Regions from separate parts of the Streptomyces diversicolor genome, predicted to be linked through region 2. Evidence: riboswitches for the same ligand, from Rfam matches in the RefSeq annotation. Region 2 holds a riboswitch; the other holds the start of a gene.
The links. A riboswitch is a leader RNA that binds a small molecule or an ion and turns the genes downstream of it on or off. The one in region 2 is predicted to bind cyclic di-AMP.
Positions count from the first base shown of each region.

Region 1: another riboswitch for cyclic di-AMP. It lies ahead of AC27LF_RS21315 (transglycosylase SLT domain-containing protein); the one in region 2 lies ahead of AC27LF_RS04270 (M23 family metallopeptidase).

Region 1 is NZ_BAAJXA010000017.1:93,518-100,658, forward strand. Features, by position in the region: gene fahA (fumarylacetoacetase) at 1-1,178, opposite strand, end outside; gene AC27LF_RS21300 (hypothetical protein) at 1,416-1,748, shown strand; gene AC27LF_RS21305 (NAD(P)-binding domain-containing protein) at 1,773-2,981, shown strand; gene AC27LF_RS21310 (HAD family hydrolase) at 3,095-3,901, shown strand; gene AC27LF_RS21315 (transglycosylase SLT domain-containing protein) at 3,911-4,402, opposite strand; cyclic di-AMP (ydaO/yuaA leader) riboswitch at 4,406-4,589, opposite strand; gene AC27LF_RS21320 (hypothetical protein) at 4,885-5,010, opposite strand; gene AC27LF_RS21325 (CocE/NonD family hydrolase) at 4,988-7,123, opposite strand.
Region 2 is NZ_BAAJXA010000003.1:119,267-126,407, forward strand. Features, by position in the region: gene AC27LF_RS04260 (M16 family metallopeptidase) at 1-983, shown strand, start outside; gene AC27LF_RS04265 (M16 family metallopeptidase) at 980-2,368, shown strand; cyclic di-AMP (ydaO/yuaA leader) riboswitch at 2,600-2,758, shown strand; gene AC27LF_RS04270 (M23 family metallopeptidase) at 2,770-3,522, shown strand; gene AC27LF_RS04275 (GntR family transcriptional regulator) at 3,711-4,406, shown strand; gene AC27LF_RS04280 (HPr family phosphocarrier protein) at 4,589-4,870, opposite strand; gene AC27LF_RS04285 (GNAT family N-acetyltransferase) at 5,047-7,141, shown strand, end outside.

The DNA of each region.
Region 1 (7,141 bases), on a different contig from region 2:
ACCCGGGTGCCGCCGGGGCCCGGTGCCCAGGCGGAGAGGGTCACCACGTCCCCGTCCTCCAGGAACGCCCGCTTGCCGTCAGGGAGTTCGAGCGGGTCCTGGCCGTTCCAGGTCAGTTCGAGGAGCGAGCCGCGCTGGTCCGGCCCGGGCCCGCTGACCGTTCCCGACCCGTACAGGTCGCCGGTGCGCAGCGAGGCGCCGTTCACCGTCAGATGCGCCAACTGCTGTGCGGCGGTCCAGTACATGGTGGAGAACGGCGGTTCGGACACCACGTGACCGTTGATCGTGACGGTGATCCGCAGGTCGTAGCCGCCGGGCTCGTCGCCGGAGCCGGAGTCGTCCAGATACGGCAGCAGGGGATGGGTGCGCGGCGGCGGTGCCACCCGGGCGTCCTCCAGGGCCTCCAGCGGGGTGATCCACGCCGACACGGAGGTGGCGAAGGACTTGCCGAGGAACGGCCCGAGGGGGACGTACTCCCATGCCTGGATGTCCCGCGCGGACCAGTCGTTGAGGAGGCACAGCCCGAAGACGTGCTCCCGGAAGTCGCCGAGCGCCACCGGCTCGCCCCGCGTGGACGGCACGCCGACCACGAAACCGACCTCGGCCTCGATGTCCAGCCGGACCGAGGGGCCGAAGACCGGTGCCGGGTCCGTGGGGGCCTTGCGCTGGCCCGACGGCCGCACGACATCGGTGCCGGAGACCACGACCGTGCCGGAGCGGCCGTGGTAGCCGATCGGCAGGTGCTTCCAGTTCGGGGGCAGCGAGTCCGGGGCGTCGGGGCGGAAGATCCGGCCGACGTTCCGGGCGTGGTGTTCGGAGGAGTAGAAGTCGACGTAGTCGGCGACCTCGAAGGGGAGGTGCAGAGCCACCGACGACAGGGGGTGGAAGAGCGGTTCGATCGTCTCCCGGTGGGAAGGGACCGTCAGCCACGCCGTCAGGGCGCGCCGGACGTCCGACCACGTGGTGCGGCCCGCGGCGAGCAGCGGGCCGAGGGTGGGCCGCGCGAGCAGCGAGACATACGGCGAGCCGAGCGCGGCGGCCGCGGCGCCCGCGTCGAGCACATGGTCGCCGAGCCGCACGCCGACCCGCCGTTCCTGGCTGCCGGTGGGCGAGAACACACCGTACGGAAGATTGTGCGGTCCGAAGGGATCGCCCTCGGGGACGTCGAAGGGGGGCATGGGTGCTGCCTCGCTCTCATCCGTGCCGTGCATGGTCATGTGTGCCGTGGATCGCGGCCCACGTTACGGGTGAGTTGCCTCCCTGGGCAGTGTCTGAAGAGTGTGCAATGCCCGAATAGGCCCTGTTGTCGGAGGGGACAATTCCGGCTTAGCGTCCTTTGGGGGGACACGGGCTGGGTGGGTCCGGTCCCGTGGGGGAAACACGTGGGGGGATCCGTGCCCAGGAATGCCGTCAGCGTGCCGTTCCATGCGGACCGTGAAGTGCACGCCCTGATCGCCGAGTTCGCCCAGGTCGCCCACCGCCGCGGCGGCGGCACGACACCACACTCGCCGCACGCGCCGGACCCGCCGCACTCGCCACTCACACCGCACGCGCCGGACCCGCCGGACCCGCTGTGCGGGGCGGGGCCGGCCCGGTTCGCCGGTGAGGTTCCGCTGCCGTTCCTCACGACGGCCGCACCTTTCGTGCGGCCGGGCGTCGAACACCTCTGTCAGATCTGTCAGATCTGTCAGATCTGTCAGATCCGGCGGACCGGCTGCCGCGGCAGTACGACCACCGCCACGAAGTAGGCGTCACGACCGGGGAGGGACCACGTGATCCAACCGGTAGCAGTCATCGGTGCCGGACCCTTCGGCCTGTCCACCGCTGCCCATCTCAAGGCGCGCGGGATACCCGTGCGCGTCTTCGGCAACCCCATGGCGAGCTGGCGTGACCACATGCCCGCCGGGATGCTCCTGAAGTCGGCCCCGGCGGCCTCCAGCATCGACGCCCCGCAGCCCGGCCACACCCTGGCCGACTACTGCGACGCGGCGGGCATACCCCGGCTGGTCGCCGACGAGGACATCGTCCCCGTCGAGACGTTCATCTCCTACGGGGAGTGGTTCCAGCGGGAGCTGGTGCCCGACCTGGAGCGGGTCAGGGTCGCCTTGGTCGAGCGGAGTCCCGGCGGCGGTTTCGACGTCAGGCCGGCCTCGGGCGAGTCGTTCCGGGCCCGCGCCGTCGTGATCGCCACGGGACTGTCGGGCCTGTCCCATCTGCCCCCGGTGCTGGCCGCCGCCGCGGCGGACGGACCCGCCCCGACGGGCCCGGTCTCCCACAGCTCTCAGCACCATGACCTCACCCGGTTCGCCGGCAAGGAGCTGATCGTCGTCGGCGCCGGGCAGTCCGGGCTGGAGACCGCGGCGCTGGCGGCCGAGGCGGGCGCACGCGTGCGCCTGGTCGCGCGGCGCCGCGTCGGCTTCGATGCTCCGCCGTGGCACCGGCCGCGGCTGCGTCCGGAGTCGCCGTTCGGCCGCGCCTGGTCGCTGTGGGCCCTCGGCCGCTACTCGCACTCCTATCGGCGCCTTCCCGCGCACACCCGGCACTACCTGGTCCGCCGGGTGTGCGGCCCGCTCGGCGCCTGGTGGCTGCGGGAGCGCTTCGAGGGCAAGGTGCGGGTGGCGGAGATCGATCGCGTCATGGGCGTGGAGGCCCCCGACGGCACGCCGGTCCTCACGGTCCGCACCCGCACCGGAGCCACCGGCCGGTTGCCAGCCGACCATCTCGTCGCGGCGACCGGCTACCGCGTCGACATAGCCGCGATGGGCTTTTTGAGCCAGGGGATCCGAGCCGGGCTCGCCGCCAGCCGGGGCACGCCGAAACTCGGTCCCGGCTATGTCTCCTCCATCCCCGGCCTCTACTTCACCGGTCTGCCCGCCGCGGCCTCCTACGGTCCGGTGATGCGCTTCGTGTGCGGCACCGAGTTCGCCTCGCCGCGCCTGGCGCGGCACCTGGCGCAGCACCTGGCGGAGGCCCGCCCGTGAGGCCCGTGCCTGAGGCCCGCGCCACACCCGACGCGCGGGTCGCCGAGCAGGAGGAACGCAAGGGCCGCGAGGAGCGGTGAGTCGCGGCGGCCCGCTGTCCGTATTCTCTGGTCATGGCCGCTCCTCCCGCATATTCACTCGTCGCCACCGACCTTGACGGAACGCTCCTGCGTGGCGACGACACGCTCTCCGACCGGTCCCTCGCCGCGCTCGCGCGCGTGGCACGGGCCGGCGCCCGGCACCTGGTGGTCACGGGCCGCCCGGCGCCACGGGTGCGGCCGTTGCTCGACACGCTGGGCCGCGGGGGGCTCGCGGTGTGCGGACAGGGCGCGCAGGTGTACGACGCCGCCGCGGACCGCCTGCTGTGGTCGGTCACCCTGGACCGGGAGTTGGCCGAGACCGCGCTCGGCAAGATCGAGGCCGAGGTGGGGCAGGTGTACGCGGCCGTCGACCAGGACGGGGTGAGCGGCCTCACGCTCATCGAGCCCGGGTATCTGATGCCGCATCCGACCCTGCCCGCCGTCCGCGTCGAGCGGCGCGACGATCTGTGGTGCGCGCCCATCAGCAAGGTGCTGCTGCGTCACCCCGCCCTGTCCGACGACGAGTTGGCGGCGACGGCGCGCGCGGTCGTGGGCTCCCTGGCGACCGTGACGATGTCGGGGCCCGGGACCGTCGAGTTGCAGCCCTGCGGTATCACCAAGGCCACGGGTCTGGCACTGGCCGCCGAGCACCTTCGGCTGGCGCCTGAAGGGGCCGTCGCCTTCGGTGACATGCCGAACGACATCCCGATGTTCGACTGGGCCGCCCACGGGGTGGCGATGGCCGGCGCCCACCCCGAGCTGAAGGCGGTGGCCGACGAGGTCACCCTGTCGAACGAGGACGACGGCGTGGCCGTCGTCCTCGAAAGACTGTTTCCGTGACGGGGTGTGTCAGTAGGCGCCGTTGACGTTGTCGATCGAGCCGTAGCGCTTGGCGGCGTAGTTGCAGGCGGCCGTGATGTTGGCGACCGGGTCGTAGATGTCGTACGACGTCCCGTCCACGTGGTAGGCGTTGAACGTCGGGTCGATCACCTGGAGCAGGCCCTTGGACGGGATGCCCTTGGCGGCGTTGGAGTCCCAGAGGTTGATGGCCCGCGGGTTGCCCGAGGACTCGCGCATGATGTTGCGGTGGATGCCGTTGTAGGTGCCGGGGATGTTCTTCTCCGCCATGATGGCGAGCGATTCGCGGATCCAGCCGTCGAGGTTGTCCGGGTACCCGGCAGGCGTCGTGCCGGCCGTCGTCACGGTCGCGGGAGTGGCGGCGTGGGCGCCGGTGGCGCCGAGGAGCGGCAGGGCGAGCACGGCGGCTCCGGTGCCGGCCACGGCGAGGGTGCGGACGAGGCGGTTGGTGCGGGGGCGGCGGTGCCGAGCGGCTGCAGACATGGCGATGTTCCTCTCCGGCGCCTGCGAGGTGAGCTGTCGGGTTCGGGCTGGGGAGATGCCCGGCCGGCCGCCGAAAGGCGACGCGACTTCACCCCTAGCCGTTCCGGTCGGCTGTGCCGTCCGGCCCGGCGGCTTACCTGGGTCCCCCGCTCCTGCCGTACGAAATGTGGTTCGTCGATGGGTCAAGTCGGGTGGCGGCAGGATTCGGCGTCCATCCGACTGGCCCGGAAGCTATGCGACCGCACATGTCGGAAACAAGTGGTGGATTCCCTGCTCGTACCAATTGACATGCGATTGAGATGTATGGGTCGCTTGATCCTTTGCTATTGCCAAGCATCAACTCGGCATTCGGGAAAGGGCGGTGGGGTCCGCGGCCGGGGTGCCGTGGCACGATGAAGGGTGACTCACGTCACTCCCCTCGAAGCTCAAGTGCATTCGGTGTCAAGGGGAATTGGGGTGCTAATAGCGGCAAATCGGGCACTTCATGTCATGGTCCGCGGAATTCGCTTCTCCCAGGTCCGGTGGAAGACCACTTCGCCGCCCGTCGTGCAGACCATCTCGTCGGCGGTGACGAAGTGGCCGACGTCACAGGAGATCTCCGAACGCACCTGGACCGTCGTGTCCCACGGCAGATCCGGGCGGTGCAGCCGCACCGAGCGCTCCGAACGGGCGCGGGCCGACAGCGGGTCGTTCCCGGCGATCGAGTACGCCTCCGTCGCGTCCTCGGTCCACTCCAGACCGTCCGGGTACGCGCGCGTGCCCTCGCGGCACGGGGACACCTCCAGCCGCCACTCGTCCACGGCGACGTCCCGCACCACGAGCCGCCCGGGGCGCGGCCCGTCCAGCGTGACGGACTCGCCCGCGCCCAGCGGCTCGGCCCTGCTCGGGTTCCTCGAAGACGACCGCCGGGCCCGACGCCCTGGTTCGCACCGGCAGTTCGAGCGAACTGCCCGCCGGGTCGAGCGTGCAGCCCGCCGCCGATTCGGGCCAGGGCCAGACCCACGGCCAGTACGCGGAGGAGACCGCGAGGCGGATGCGGTGACCGGGCGGGAAGGCGTACCCGGCGCCGCCCAGTTCGACGATCGCCTCCTTCGCCTCCTGGGTGCCGCCCGGGGGCGCCACCTCCTGCGAGCCGTCCTGTGAACAGGGCCCCGCTTCCTGCGTGTCGCTCGGTGATCGGGGCGCCGCCTCCTGGTGGCCGGGCGGCGCCAGGTCCAGTACGCCCCTGGCGACCAGGGTCGACGCGCCGTCCGGGGCGACGTCGCAGACCCGGATGACCAGGTGCGTCCGCGGCGTCGGCCGGACCAGACGCAGCCGCACCCTGGGCCGCCCGAGCACCCAGGTCTCCTCGGTCACCGCGAAGTCGAAGCAGACGGACCGTCCGTCCTCGGCCCGCTGGTCGGGCGGCAGGTCGGCCTCGTCGCCGACGGGGCGGAACCGCCCCGCGTCCACGCCGGTGTGCAGGGGCGAACGCACCAGGACCGGGGTGCCTGGGAGGTCGTGGGCGACGCTCGTCACGTTGGGGGACGGCCAGGCGGGTTCGCCGACCCAGCGGCCCGGGAGGGCGGCGCGGGCCGCGTCCGGGCGGTGGGACTCGACGACGTACGCGCGCAGGACCGGTTCGGACATCACCGGACGCGCGCCCACGGAGCCACGGGGAGCGGCGGATACGGAGCCACGGGGAGCGGCGGATACGGAGCCACGGGAGGCGGCACGCACGGAGGTGTCGGAAGTGGCGAGTACGGAGCCGCGGGGAGTGTCTGCCGCGGAGCCGCGGGGAGGGCCGGACGGTGGGCCGCAGGGAGGGCCGGACGGTGGGCCGCCCTTCAGCCAGTGGTCCCACCAGCGCAGGGTCTCCTGGAGGAAGCCGATCGCCGGTCCGGGTGACAGGTCCCGGTCGGGGTAGTGGTGCGACCAGGGGCCGATCAACCCGCGGACGCGGTCGTGGGGCAGGTGTTCGAGCAGACGGAGGACAGTGTCGTGGTAGGGGTCGTACCAGCCGCCGACCGCCAGCACCGCCGCCTTGACGGTACCGAGGTCCAAAGGCGGGCCGGCGTGCGTGCCGGCGCTTCGAGGCGCGAGCCAGGTGTGCAGGGCCGGGGTCAGCGCCTCCAGGCGGGCCGACCAGGCGGCCTGCCAGGAGTCGCCGGCGTACCGCGGGTCGGGCGGGAGGGCGGCGGTGGAAAGCGCCGCGGCGGAACGGGCGTGCAGACGGGCCGCGGCGGCGGAACCTCCGGGGTGGTGCCCTTCGTTCTCGTAGCGGCCGTCGGGGCAGCAGACCGCGACGACCGCCTTGAGCGGCTCGGGCGCGAGGGCCGCGATCCGGAGGGAGGCGGAGCCGCCCCGGAAGATGCCGAACACGCCCACGTTGCCGTCGCACCACGGCTGTGCGGCCAGCCACTCGACGACCTCCGCCCCGTCGGCCGCCTCCGTGGCCTCCGCCGCCTGGCCCGCGCCCGCCGGGACGCCCTCGCTGCCGCCGTACCCGCGCGCGTCGACGCGGACGGAGACGTAGCCGTGCCCCGCGTACCAGGGGTGCCGCTGGGCGTCGCGCGGCGCGGTCCGGTCGGTGAGGCGGTCCGGTGCGTACTCCAGGAGGGCCGGTACGGGCTCGTCCGTCAGGGGGCGCCATACGCGCGCGTACAGCCGTGTCCCGTCGGCGAGGGGGATCCGGAGGTCCGTGTGAACGGTTTCGTAGGGGAAGCACGTACGGATGTGCATGGGCGGCGTTCCGGGGCA
Region 2 (7,141 bases):
AGAACGAGCGCCGCCAGCGCTACGACAACGTGCCCTACGGCACCGCCTTCGAGCGGCTGACCGCCCTCGCCTACCCCGAGGGCCACCCGTACCACCACACGCCGATCGGTTCGATGGCGGACCTGGACGCGGCCACCCTGGAGGACGCGCGCGCGTTCTTCCGCACCTACTATGCGCCGAACAACGCCGTACTCTCCGTGGTCGGCGACATCGACCCGCGGCAGACGCTCGCCTGGATCGAGAAGTACTTCGGCTCGATCCCCTCCCACGACGGCAAGCCCGAGCCCCGCGACGGCTCGCTGCCCGAGACCATCGGGGAGCAGCTGCGCGAGGTCGTCGTGGAGGAGGTCCCGGCCCGCGCCCTGATGGCCGCCTACCGGCTGCCGCAGGACGGCACGCGCGCGTGCGACGCGGCCGACCTGGCGCTCACGGTCCTCGGCGGCGGCGAGTCCTCCCGCCTGTACAACCGGCTGGTGCGGCGGGACCGTACGGCGGTGGCGGCCGGGTTCGGCCTGCTGCGGCTGGCCGGCGCGCCCTCCCTGGGCTGGCTGGACGTGAAGACCTCCGGTGACGTCGAGGTGCCGGTCATCGAGGCCGCCATCGACGAGGAGCTGACCCGGTTCGCCGAGGAGGGCCCCACGTCCGAGGAAATGGAGCGCGCCCAGGCGCAGTTGGAGCGCGAGTGGCTGGACCGGCTCGGCACGGTCGCGGGCCGCGCCGACGAACTGTGCCGGTACGCCGTCCTGTTCGGTGACCCGCAGCTCGCCCTGACCGCCGTGCAGCGGGTCCTGGAGGTGACTCCCGAAGAGGTCCAGGCGGTCGCCCAGGCCCAGCTGCGTGCGGACAACCGCGCGGTGCTCGTCTACGAACCGCTCTCCGCCGAGTCCGCGGAGCACACCGAGGACGTGGACGTCCCCGAGGACCCGGAGTCCGAAGCCACCGTCGAAGCCGGCGACGACAACAACGAGGAGGCGGCCAAGTGACCGAGCTCGCCGCGATGGAGTTCCACCCGCAGCCCCGCGCGGGCGAGGCGAAGCCGTGGGCGTTCCCGGCCCCCGAGCGGGGCACGCTGGACAACGGCCTGACCGTCCTGCGCTGCCACCGGCCCGGCCAGCAGGTCGTCGCCGTCGAGGTGCTGCTGTCCGCGCCGCTGGACGCCGAGCCGTCCGGTCTGGACGGTGTCGCCACGATCATGGCGCGGGCCTTCTCCGAGGGCACCGACCGGCACTCCGCCGAGGAGTTCGCCGCCGAACTGGAGCGGGCGGGCGCCACGCTGGACTCGCACGCCGACCACCCGGGCGTCCGGCTGAGCCTGGAGGTCCCGGCCTCCCGTCTGGCAAAAGGTCTTGGGCTGCTGTCCGACGCGCTGCGCGCGCCCGCGTTCGCCGACAGCGAGGTGGAGCGGCTGGTCCGCAACCGTCTCGACGAGATCCCGCACGAGCTGGCCAACCCGTCCCGCCGCGCCGCCAAGGAGCTCTCCAAGGAGCTGTTCCCGGCTGCCTCGCGCATGTCGCGTCCGCGCCAGGGCACCGAGGAGACCGTCGCCAAGATCGACGCGGCGGCGGTGCGCGCCTTCTACGAGCGGCACGTACGGCCCGCGACGGCCACCGCCGTGGTCGTCGGCGACCTGACGGGCATCGATCTGGACGCGCTGCTCGGCGAGTCCCTGGGGGCGTGGTCGGGTGCCGCGTCCCAGCCGCGGCCGGTGCCGCCGGTGAGCGCCGACGACCGCGGCCGGGTCGTCATCGTGGACCGCCCCGGCGCCGTCCAGACGCAGCTGCTCATCGGCCGCGTCGGCGCCGACCGGCACGACCGGGTCTGGCCCGCCCAGGTGCTCGGCACGTACTGCCTCGGCGGCACCCTCACCTCCCGGCTGGACCGCGTCCTGCGCGAGGAGAAGGGCTACACCTACGGGGTGCGCGCCTTCGGCCAGGTCCTCAGGTCGGCCCCCGACGGCACGGGCGCCTCGCTGCTCGCCATCAGCGGCTCCGTGGACACCCCGAACACCGGTCCCGCGCTGGCCGACCTGTGGACGGTGCTGCGCACGCTGGCCGAGGAAGGGCTCACCGACGCCGAGCGCGACGTCGCCGTGCAGAACCTCGTCGGGGTGGCGCCGCTGAAGTACGAGACGGCGGCGGCCGTGGCGAGCACGCTCGCCGACCAGGTGGAGCAGCATCTGCCGGACGACTACCAGGCGTCCCTGTACCGGCAGCTGGCCGCCACGGGCACCGTGGAGGCCACCGCCGCGGTGGTGAACGCGTTCCCGGTGGACCGGCTGGTGACGGTCCTGGTCGGCGACGCCGCGCAGATCAAGGAGCCGGCCGAGGCGCTGGGCATCGGAGAGGTGCACGTGGTGTCCGCGGAGTAGGCGGAGCGGTCCGAGGACCGGCACACGCGCGTGGGGCCCTGACGGCTGTGGGAGACCGCCCCGGTCGTCAGGGCCCCTTCCGTTCCGTCGGGATGCCCGAATTGCGGCGGAGGTTGCCTGTCTGCCCTGTGGGATGCGCTACAAAGACCCGGTTCGGTTTGGGGATGGAAAGTTGTCCGCCTTAGCGTCGTCCGGGCTGTTCGTCAGGCAGTGCGCCGCGCCCGCGGCACCGGACAGCCATCGCCGAGTCCCCGTACGGCGCGAGCCAGGGGAGCCGGGGACCCAAGTCCCTGAGGTGAATCGGGAGTACGCGTGGCACGCGCCCTCCTGTAGGAGACCTTCCTGCTCCGAACCTGTCAGCTAACCCGGTAGGCGAGAAGGAAGGAAAGGACCGTCACTCCATGGCGTTCACCCGCGCCACCGGGAAGCACCGCCGTTCCACCCGGATGCACCGCACCACCGCCCGCGCCGCGGGCGTCGCGACGCTCGCCGTCACCGGTGCCATGGGCACCCTCGCGGCCGGTCCGGCGCACGCCGCCACCACCGCGGAGCAGACCGGCCTCACCCCCGTCGTCGGCATCGGTGACTCGGTCGCCGAGCAGATCGGCGCCCAGGCGGCCGCGCAGCGGCAGGCCGCCGAGGAGAAGGCGGCCGAGGATGCCGCGCGCAAGGCGGCGGCGCGGCGGGCGGCCACGGAACGCGCGGCCGAGGTCCGGGCCGCCCGCGAGGCCGAGCGCAGGCGGCTGAACGCCTTCGTCGCGCCGATCGCGCACTCCTACGTCTCCACCGGCTACCGCACCGGCGGCTCCCTGTGGTCCTCCGGCAGCCACACCGGCGTCGACTTCCACGCCGCGGCCGGCACCGCCGTCCACGCGGTGGGTTCCGGCACCGTCGTGTCGGCCGGCTGGGGCGGTGCGTACGGCTACGAGGTGGTGATCCGGATGGCGGACGGCATGTACACCCAGTACGGCCATCTGTCGTCCGTCGGTGTCTCGGTGGGCGAGCGGGTCACTCCGGGCCGGCAGCTGGGGCTGTCCGGCGCCACGGGCAACACGACCGGACCGCACCTGCACTTCGAGGCGCGGACGACCCCGGAGTACGGCTCCGACATCGACCCCGTCGCGTATCTGCGCAAGCACGGTGTGAACGTCTGACGACCGGTGGCGCGTGGGCGCCGCGGCCCCGGCTCGCGAGCCGGGGTTTTCGTCGTTTCGGACGCCCCGATGTCCAAAAAATATCCATGGATTCCGGCCCGCCATCGGAAATTCCGGCTCATTGCCATAGAGTCACGGAACACACGTCAATCGTCGGCGTTTCACGGGGATTAAGGCGGAGGTCGGTCATGCGTATTCCGGCGCACTCGGTGTGCACGGCGATCCGGGACGACATCGTCGCCGGTGTCTACGAGCGCGGCAGCCGGCTCACCGAGGAACTGCTCGCGCGCCGCTACGGCGTCTCGCGCGTCCCCGTCCGCGAGGCCCTGCGCACCCTGGAGGCGGAGGGCTTCGTGGTGACGCGGCGGCACGCGGGCGCGTGCGTGGCCGAACCCACCGAGCAGGAGGCGGCCGACCTGCTGGAGATGCGCCTGCTCCTGGAGCCGCTGGGCGCCTCCCGGGCCGCCCAGCGGCGCACGGAGGCCCATCTCAAGGTGCTGCGCGGCTTGGTCAGGCTGGGGCAGGAGCGGGCCAGGAGGGGCAACAGCGAGGATCTGCGCTCCCTCGGCGGCTGGTTCCACGTGACGCTCGCCCAGGCCACCGGCAGCCAAGCCCTGACCTCGACGCTCACCCAGCTCCGGCACAAGATCGCCTGGATGTACGCGGTGGAGTCGCCCGCAAGCCCCGTCGAGTCCTGGGCGGAGCACGGCGCCGTCGTGGACGCGGTGGCGCGCGGCGACGCGGAGCGCGCGCGGGCGGTCATGACCCTGCACACCGAGCGCGCGTCGGCCGCGCACCGGCTGCGGTTCTCCCCGGGCGCCGACCGCACCGAGCGCGTGAGGAATTCGCAACACGTCGTAAACATGCCGAGTCTGCGGAATTAACACGGGCGCCGTATACAAAGAGGGGAATTCGGGAGAGCGGGTCCTGCCGCCGCCTCTTTTTGGCGTGCCCCGGATTTATGACCGGCTGTCGGGCGTGGGCCGGCTGTGAATTTCTTCCGGCCGGCCGTGAAAACGCGGAAGCCGCGTCGCCTTTTCGGGGCGACGCGGCTTCGGGAACCGGCTCAGACGGTCTCGGGCAGCTCTTCCAGCCCCTCGGCGACCAGCTTCGCCAGCCGGTCCAGGGCGGCGTCCGCGCCCTCGGCGTCGGAGCTGAGGACGATCTCCTCGCCCCCCTGCGCGCCCAGGCCGAGCACGGCCAGCATGGAGGCCGCGTTGACCGGGGCGCCGCCGGCCTTGGCGATCGTCACCGGGACGCCTGCGGCCGTGGCGGCTCGGACGAAGATGGAGGCGGGACGGGCGTGAAGGCCCTCGGCCCAGCCGACGTTGACGCGGCGCTCAGCCATGTGTTGCTGCCCTTCGGTGTTCAGGTTGTCTAGACCAGTTTTCCATTACGGTGAAGCAAGCCCGGAGCGGGCCTGTCACCCGCTCCGGCGTGTCGTCGGACCGCGGCCTCGGCCCGACTCCGTCCCCCACAGACTGCCTCGCGGCGTTGTCATTGGCGAGCCGTACTCTGGGGCCCATGCAGACCCCGGCGGACCGGCGCGACCGGCACGAGTACCCCGCCCACTGGGAGGCGGACGTGGTACTGCGCGACGGCGGCACCGCGCGCATCCGGCCCATCACCGTTGATGACGCCGACCGCCTGGTCAGCTTCTACGAGCAGGTCTCCGACGAGTCGAAGTACTACCGCTTCTTCGCGCCGTACCCCCGCCTGTCCGCCAAGGACGTCCACCGCTTCACGCACCACGACTTCGTGGACAGGGTGGGACTCGCGGCCACCATCGGCGGCGAGTTCATCGCCACCGTACGCTACGACCGCGTCGGCGCCGGCGGAGCGCCCGCCACCGGCCCCGCGGACGAGGCCGAGGTCGCCTTCCTGGTGCAGGACGCGCACCAGGGACGCGGCGTCGCCTCCGCCCTCCTGGAGCACATCGCCGCCGTCGCCCGCGAACGCGGCATCCGTCGCTTCGCCGCCGAGGTGCTGCCCGCCAACACCAAGATGATCAAGGTGTTCAGGGACGCCGGCTACACCCAGAAGCGCAGCTTCGAGGACGGCGTCGTACGCCTGGAGTTCGACCTCGAACCCACCGACCGCTCGCTCGCCGTGCAGCGCGCGCGGGAGCAGCGCGCCGAGGCGCGGTCGGTGCGCCGGCTGCTCGCACCCCGCTCCGTCGCGGTCCTCGGCGTGGGCCGCACGCCCGGCGGCGTCGGCCGCGGCGTCCTCGGCAACATCCGGGACGCAGGATTCACCGGGAGCCTGTACGCCGTCAACACAGCGTTCCCCGAGGAGCTGGAGCAGGTCGACGGCATGCCCGCGTACCGCTCGGTCCGGGACATCCCGGGCCCCGTGGACCTCGCGGTCGTCGCCGTCCCGGCCGAACAGGTCACCGAGGCGGTCACCGACTGCGGCGCACACGGCGTGCAGGGCCTCGTGGTGCTCTCCGCCGGATACGCGGAGAGCGGGCCCGAGGGGCGCGAGCGGCAGCGCGCCCTCCTCCGGCAGGCGCGCACGTACGGCATGCGGCTCGTCGGGCCGAACGCCTTCGGAGTCATCAACACCTCTCCCGAGGTGCGGCTCAACGCCTCGCTCGCGCCCGAACTGCCGCGCCCCGGACGGATCGGCCTGTTCGCCCAGTCCGGGGCGATCGGCATCGCCCTGCTGTCCCGGCTGCACCGGCGCGGCGGAGGCGTCACCGGCGTCACCGGCGTGTCCACCTTCGTGTCGTCCGGCAACCGGGCGGACGTCTCCGGCAACGACCTCATCCAGTACTGGTACGACGACCCGGACACCGATGTCGTCCTCATGTACCTGGAGACCATCGGCAACCCGCGCAAGTTCACCCGGCTGGCGCGCCGGACGGCCGCGGCCAAGCCGCTGGTCGTGGTCCAGGGGGCCGGCACCGCACCGCAGGGCCACGCGGTCCGGGCCACCCGGCTGCCGCGCGCGACCGTGTCCGCGCTGCTGCGGCAGGCGGGCGTCGTCCGGGTCGACACCATCACCGAACTGGTCGACACGGGACTTCTCCTCGCGCGCCAGCCGCTGCCCGCGGGGCCCCGGGTGGCGATCCTCGGGAACTCCGAGTCGCTGGGGCTGCTCACCTACGACCGGTGCCTGGCCGAGGGGCTGCGCCCGGAGCGCCCCCTGGACCTGACGACCGGGGCCACGGCACGGGACTTCCACCGGGCGCTGTCCCGGGCGCTCGCGGACGACACCTGTGACGCGGTCGTCGTCACGGCCATCCCGGCGCTCGGGGAGGGCCCGCCCGGGGACGCGGAACTGGCCGAGGCCCTGCGGTCCGCCGCCGCGGCGGCACCCGCGAAGCCCGTGCTCGTCGTGCATGTCGAACTCGGCGGCCTCGCCGAGGCGTTGTCGGCGGCGTCCGGCACGGCACCGCAGGCCGGGCCGTATGCCTCCGTGGACGAGGTCCGCACCAGCCCGCCGGTCCCGGCCCAGGAGCCGCCCGCCGCGCCGCGCGACCGGGAGAGCAGCGCCTCCGAGGCGCCGCGGGACCGGGAGAGCAGCACCTCCGAGGCGCCGCGGGACCAGGAGAGCAGCGCCTCCGAGGCGCCGCGCGAGGGCTCCCGCCTGATACCCGCCTACCCCGCGGCCGAAC